DNA from 2 places in the Pseudomonas sp. FW306-02-D09B genome. Region 2 is predicted to be linked to the other one. Evidence: riboswitches for the same ligand, from Rfam matches in the RefSeq annotation. Region 2 holds a riboswitch; the other holds the start of a gene.
What was found. A riboswitch is a leader RNA that binds a small molecule or an ion and turns the genes downstream of it on or off. The one in region 2 is predicted to bind manganese.

Region 1: linked by a shared signal. The riboswitch ahead of AC3WK5_RS27750 (TMEM165/GDT1 family protein) and the one ahead of AC3WK5_RS02660 (sodium:calcium antiporter) in region 2 are both predicted to bind manganese.

Annotation. Positions count from the first base shown of each region.
Region 1 is NZ_JBYSXY010000028.1:5,955-9,358, reverse strand. Features, by position in the region: gene AC3WK5_RS27760 (2-hydroxyacid dehydrogenase) at 1-611, shown strand, start outside; gene AC3WK5_RS27755 (methyltransferase) at 645-1,643, shown strand; yybP-ykoY riboswitch at 1,683-1,806, shown strand; gene AC3WK5_RS27750 (TMEM165/GDT1 family protein) at 1,895-2,479, shown strand; gene AC3WK5_RS27745 (M48 family metallopeptidase) at 2,705-3,404, opposite strand, start outside.
Region 2 is NZ_JBYSXY010000001.1:556,403-559,806, reverse strand. Features, by position in the region: gene AC3WK5_RS02665 (magnesium transporter) at 35-1,054, opposite strand; M-box (ykoK) riboswitch at 1,131-1,305, opposite strand; yybP-ykoY riboswitch at 1,680-1,840, shown strand; gene AC3WK5_RS02660 (sodium:calcium antiporter) at 1,859-2,866, shown strand; gene AC3WK5_RS02655 (LysR family transcriptional regulator) at 2,870-3,404, opposite strand, start outside.

The DNA.
Region 1 (3,404 bases), on a different contig from region 2:
CCACCCGCCTGAGCGATTACCAGAAAGCCGTCGCTGAAGGTCGCTGGCAGCAGGCCAAACAATTCTGCCTGCTGGATTTCCCGATCGTCGAACTCGAAGGCAAAACCCTCGGCCTGCTCGGCCATGGTGAATTGGGTGGCGCCGTCGCGCGGCTGGCCGAAGCCTTTGGCATGCGCGTGTTGCTCGGCCAATTGCCTGGGCGTCCGGCCCGCGCCGACCGCTTGCCGCTGGATGAGCTGCTGCCGCAAATCGACGCGCTGACCCTGCACTGCCCGCTCAACGAACATACCCGTAACTTCATTGGTGCCCGCGAACTGGCGCTGCTCAAACCCGGCGCCTTTGTGGTCAATACCGCACGCGGTGGGCTGATCGACGAACAAGCCTTGGCCGATGCGTTGCGCAACGGGCATCTGGGCGGCGCGGCGACCGACGTCCTGAGTGTCGAGCCCCCTACCGCCGGCAATCCGCTGTTGGCCGCCGACATCCCGCGCTTGATCGTCACCCCGCACAACGCCTGGGGCAGCCGCGAAGCGCGACAGAGGATTGTCGGTCAACTGACCGAAAACGCCCAAGGCTTCTTCAGCGGTACAGCGCTGCGGGTCGTCAGTTGATAAACTGCCGCACTTTTTTTCAAGGAGCAGAGTATGGATCCGCGCAGTGAAGTACTGCTTCGTCAGGCCGATTTGTTTCAAGGCGAGTTGCTGCTGGCCGGTTTGCCCGCCGATGACTTGCTGGGCAAATTGCCCAACGCTCACGGCTGGTGCTGGCACGCAGGCGACCAGGCAGCGCTGGACGCCCGCTTTGCCGAGCGCAGCCACTTTGGCGTGAATGCTCCGAGCCGCGAGTTTGAAACGGCGGTGGTGTTCCTGCCCAAATCCAAGGACCTGACCGACTACATCCTCAACGCCCTCGCCTCGCGCCTGGCCGGTCGTGAACTGTACCTGGTGGGTGAAAAACGCAGCGGCATCGAAGGCGCGGCCAAACAGTTGAACCCCTTCGGCAAACCGCGCAAGCTCGACAGCGCCCGCCACTGCCAGCTCTGGCAGGTCACCGTGGCCAATGCGCCCGAGGCCAAATCGCTGGAAAGCCTGGCGCAGGAATACGAACTGCCGCTGGCTGAAGGCCCACTGAAAGTGATCAGCCTGCCGGGCGTGTTCAGTCACGGTCGACTGGATCGCGGCAGCGCGCTGCTGCTCGAACATCTGGACAAACTGCCAAGCGGTCACTTGCTGGATTTCGGTTGCGGTGCTGGCGTGTTGGGCGCGGCGGTGAAACGGCGTTATCCACACAACACCGTCACCCTACTCGACGTTGATGCGTTCGCCGCGGCCAGCAGTCGCCTGACATTGGCGGCCAACGGCCTGGAGGCCGAGGTGCTGACCGGCGATGGCATCGACGCTGCACCGATGGGTTTGAGCGCGATTCTGAGCAATCCGCCGTTTCATGTCGGGGTTCACACCGATTATCACGCCACCGAGAATCTGCTGCGAAAAGCAGCCAAACACCTGAAAAACGGCGGCGAACTTCGCCTGGTAGCCAACAGCTTCCTGAAGTATCAGCCGCTGATCGAGGAGCATCTCGGTGTGTGTGCGATCAAGGCTGAAGGGCAAGGTTTCCGGATCTACCGGGCCAAGCGCGGCTAGAAATTAGCGCTTGCCGAATGGATTTTGCCTAGGCAGAATCCGCTCCGTCCTAGGGGAGTAGTCTCCCACGAGCGCCATGCTCGTCCGGCATACGTCAACATACTTGGTCCTCAGACCATGGCGTATGCGACCCAAGCGACCGCACAGACGGATCGCAGGGTTTGACAAGACCTATGACACGCACACCTTACCCGGGGCGGGGAGGCTGTACGTGTCATAGCCGTGTCGACCCGCCCCTTAGGAAAACCCTGATGCTGGATTCTCTTCTCGTTCCCACCGCTGTCGTTGCCTTGGCCGAAATCGGTGACAAGACGCAATTGCTCGCGCTCATTCTCGCCGCACGCTTTCGCAAACCCTGGCCGATCATCGCCGGTATCGTCGCTGCAACCCTGGCCAACCACGCGGCTGCGGGTGCTGTCGGTGCCTGGTTCGGGAGTTTCTTCTCGGATGCGACGCTGCACTGGATCCTCGCCGCAAGCTTTACCGCGACCGCGCTATGGACCCTGGTGCCGGACAAGATGGATGAGGACGAAGCCAGCACTGCGCGTAAATTCGGACCGTTCCTGACCACGCTGATTGCGTTCTTCCTCGCCGAGATCGGTGACAAGACCCAGATCGCCACCGTGATGCTCGCCGCTCAGTACCCTGAGTTGTGGCTGGTGGTCATTGGCACCACGCTCGGCATGCTGATTGCCAACGTGCCGGTGGTGCTGGCGGGTAATTTTGCCGCAGACAAACTGCCCCTGACCCTGATCCGCCGCCTGGCAGCATCGGCGTTCTTCATCCTGGCCATCGTCGCGGTGTACAAGGCGATGCAGAGCAGCGGGTGGGTGTAACACTCTCGACTGACATGTCACTGCCTGGCAGATAACTGTGGCGAGGGGGCTTGCCCCCGTTGGGGTGCGAAGCAGCCCTCCCCCCTGCAACCGAGATCCGCCAGATACACCGCACTCGCTGGCTTTGCGACTGCTGCGCACTCGAGCGCCAGCCCGGTCGAACGGGGGCAAGCCCCCTCGCCACAAGAGCTGCACGACTTCAGCTCTTGTGGCTCACTTCAGGATTCAGGATTTTTTGGCCTTCAGATAAAGCGGCATGACTTTCGGAATCGCTGCCTGGAGCGACGCAACCCGGCTGCTGGATGCCGGGTGAGTGCTCATGAATTCTGGCGGCGAACCTTCGGAAGCCTTGCTCATCTTGTCCCACAGGGTGATCGCCGCGTTCGGGTTGTAGCCGGCGCGGGCGGCCAGTTCCAGGCCGATCAGGTCAGCTTCGTTTTCATTGGCGCGGCTGTTGGGCAAGGTCATGCCGTAGTTGGCCACGGTGTCGGCCAGGGCCAGCGTGTCCTGCCCCAGCCCGAGCAAGGCACCGGCGCCCTGCTTGGCCATTTCGATGCCATAGGCCTTGGACATCGCTTCACGACCATGCTCACGCAAGGCGTGGGCGATTTCATGGCCCATGACTGCGGCGATTTCATCGTCAGTGAGTTTCAGGCTGTCGATCAACCCGGTATAGAAAATGATCTTGCCGCCAGGACCGCAGTTGGCGTTGAGCTCGTCACTCTTGATCAGATTGACTTCCCACGTCCACTGCGCCGAATCAGGACGGAAGACCGGTGCCTGCGCGATCAGCCGATTGGCAATCGCCTGGACCCGTTTGGCCTCGCTGCTGTTCTTGTCCAGCACACCCTTGTTGCTCGCCTCACCCACCGTCTTTTGGTAGGACTGGGCATACATCTGGTTGACCTCATCGGTCGACAGCATG
Region 2 (3,404 bases):
GCATCTGGCGATTCGGGGCTGTCTGGTGAGTGGCTTAAGCCGGCAGGTCGGTCATCACCAGTTTGGCGATGTTGAAATAAATGACCAGGCCGGTACCGTCGATAAAGGTCGCGATGAAGGGAGCAGAAACCACGGCTGGATCAATGCGCAGTTTTCTTAACAGCATCGGGATGATCGATGAGACGACGGCGCTCCAGATAGTGATAGCGACCAGCGTCAGGCAGACCACCATGGCGATTTCCGATCCCACTCCCAGCATCCACGCCCGAATCCAGGCCACGACACCGATGGCCAGCGCGATCATGAAGGAAGTGGTCACTTCCTTGCGCAGCACCGTGCCGACATTGCGCAGGCTGACTTCGCCCAGGGCCATGGCCCGTACCAGCGTGGAGGTGATCTGGGTGCCGCTGTTGCCGCCAGTGCCGATCAGCAGGGGAATGAAGAAGGCCAGGGCGATGGCGGCTTCAAGCTGCTCTTCGAATACTTGCAAGATGGTGCTGGTGTAGGCCTCGGCGAGAAACAGCAGCAGTAGCCACGGCAAGCGCTTTTTCCACAAACTCCACGGGCTCGTGCTGAGGTAGGGCGTTTCCAGCGGCAGGCTGGCACCCTGGCGTTGAGCGTCGTCGGTGCCTTCGTCCTGAATCAGCGTCGCGATTTCTTTTTCATACAGCACGCCCAGTAGCCGGCCTTCGCTGACCACGGGAACGATGTCCACGCCTTTCTCGATCAGCTCGGGCGCGACATCGTGCCGGAGCTGATTCGGCGAAACCGAATAGCGGATGGGCAGCATCAGATCGCGAACGCAAAGGTCAGTGTTTTTCTCGGTGAGCAGTGTTTTCACCGACAGCTGGCCATGCAAAGCGCTGCGCGGGTCGGTGACAAAGATGTGGGCCGGAATATCATCGTCCGGCAGTTGCTTGAGCAGATGTTCCCTGGCCTGGATGACCGTCATGTTGCCGGTCACGGTAATGAGCAGAGGGCTCATGTAAGACACTACTGTGTCTTTCAGGCGGATGTCCTTGAAGGTGGAAGGGGTAGCGCTTGCCATTGACATTTGAGGTAGTCCCCATAGCTGTTTTGACCACAAACAGATCTCACACAGGGGCGTAAACCAGAGAAGAGAGTGCAGAAAGCGATCTCCACGTCTAGGTTTTGGCACTGTACAACGTATCCGGGCCATGCTGGCCGGAAGTCACTTGGGCTAAACCTTAATCCGATAGAGCCTGTCTTAACCTTGGGCGTCTCTCGACGTCGTCAGATCAGTGACCTGTGTTTGTACAGGAGCCTCGCCGAACGAGATACTGCAACATTAAATAAACCAGGGCGGTGCCGATCTGGAGTCGGGCAGCGCCGGTGTGAGTTTGCTGCTGTTTAATGACCTCCTGAATAACAATTGCCATTAAAGGGTACTTGATAACTCCCTGAAGGATTACTTCCGGAACAAGAATAAGAGGGATTGCTTTTGCTGTAACCCACTCGATCGATAGTGTTCAGCGTTCATTCAGAAAGTGATGCTGAAGGTCTTTCAAGACATAGCATGTTACAAATACTTGCACCAAACGTTTAAAGTGCCGCACGCTCTAGCTATATATGAGTTTGCAGCAAAATAATGAGGTTCAGAGTTTGAAAACTCGCAACTAAGCCGTTGACGCATTAGTACCTGGTCTTTAGGATCGCCGCTCCCTTGGGGAGTAGCCGCCTTCGTTTCCGGAAGGGGTCACGTCAACATACTTGGCTCGCAAGCCATGGCGTGACCGGTCATATGACTTGGCAAGACCATTGGTGAAGATACCTGTCTGTGGGTCGGACGCGGGTGTCTGAACCATTGGCTCTTGTGTCCGGCCCCTCAGGTTTCCTCATGCATTCTATGCCCATGACGTTTGCGTTGCTGTTGGGCTCCGCGGTTGTCATCTATCTGGCTTGTGAATACTTCGTTAATGGCATCGAGTGGGTCGGTCGCAAACTTGCGGTCGGGCAACAAGCCACGGGGTCCATTCTGGCGGCCTTTGGTACGGCATTACCGGAAAGCGTCATCACGTTTATTGCCGTTGTGTTTGGTGACACGCCAGAGCAGAAATCCCTCGGCGTCGGTGCTGCACTTGGCGGCCCTCTGGTTTTGGCGACGATCGCCTATGCGGTAGTCGGCGTGACGCTGCTGGTGTGTCGTCAGCGCCTGGCGAATACCGAGGCCATCCGTCAGGACTTCAAACGACTCAGCCGCGATCAAGGATGGTTCCTCGTAATCTTTGTGGCAAAGATTGCGCTCGGTCTTGTCGTGTTTGCCTACAAACCTTGGTTGGGTATTCTTTTCCTGGCGGCCTATGCGGCGTATTTCTGGAAGGAAATGCGCGGTGAGCAGGATGAAGAAGAGTATGAACTCGAGCCCCTGAAACTTGCGCCAGGCAAAGCGACTCCGTCGACCTCGGCGGCGGTGATTCAAACGCTTATTGCATTGGCGGTTATCTTTGCGGCCTCTCACTTCTTTGTCGGACAACTCGATGCCCTGGGCCCCATGCTGGGTATCCACCCTCAACTGCTGGCCCTGTTGCTCAGCCCGATTGCTACCGAACTACCTGAAACGCTGAATGCGATCATTTGGGTCCGCCAGGGTAAACACCGACTAGCCTTGGCCAACATCAGTGGCGCCATGATGATTCAGGCCACAGTGCCCACTGCATTCGGGCTGTTCTTTACGCCTTGGGCGCTGGACACGTCGCTGGTTCTGGCGGCGATCATCACCTTGATAGGTGTCGGCGTCATGTTCTTCGCTTTCCGAAAGGGCATCATCTCGCGCTGGCTATTGGCATCGATGGTGTTGCTGTACATCCTCTTTGCAGTCCTTTTGAAGGTTCTTGATCTGGCTTAGCTGTCAGCTCAAGTAGTCGTCCAGGTGGCTGGATTCTTCTGCAAAGCGCTCGACCAGAAAATCCAGAAGGGCACGTACGCGGGGCGCCATGTACCGGTTGCGTTGATACAGGGCATGTACCGGCGCCTCCGCAGTTCGCCACTCCGGCAACAGGATATTCAAGCGTCCTGCTCGCAGGTCCGGGCCAATATCCCACAGCGATTTCATTGCAATGCCGTAACCGTGAACTGCCCACTCTCGGGCGACCGCGCCGTCATTCGTCTCGCGAGCGTTTGCGAGCGGGACCGTATAGTTTTCAACTTTGCCATTGCGGGTGAAGCGCCAGTCGTTCGCCGGCCCAGCAACAGAGTTGAGGACAATACAGTCGAAACGCTCCAGATCCCGTGGGTGCTCGGGGGCGCCGTGCTTTGCCAGATACCGGGGCGACGCGCACAACACGCGCCGGTTGGGTGCCAGGGGCCGGGCAACGAAGGAACTGTCCGGCGGCACACCGAATCGGATGGCGAGATCGATATCGTCTTGCAGCAAATGCGACAGC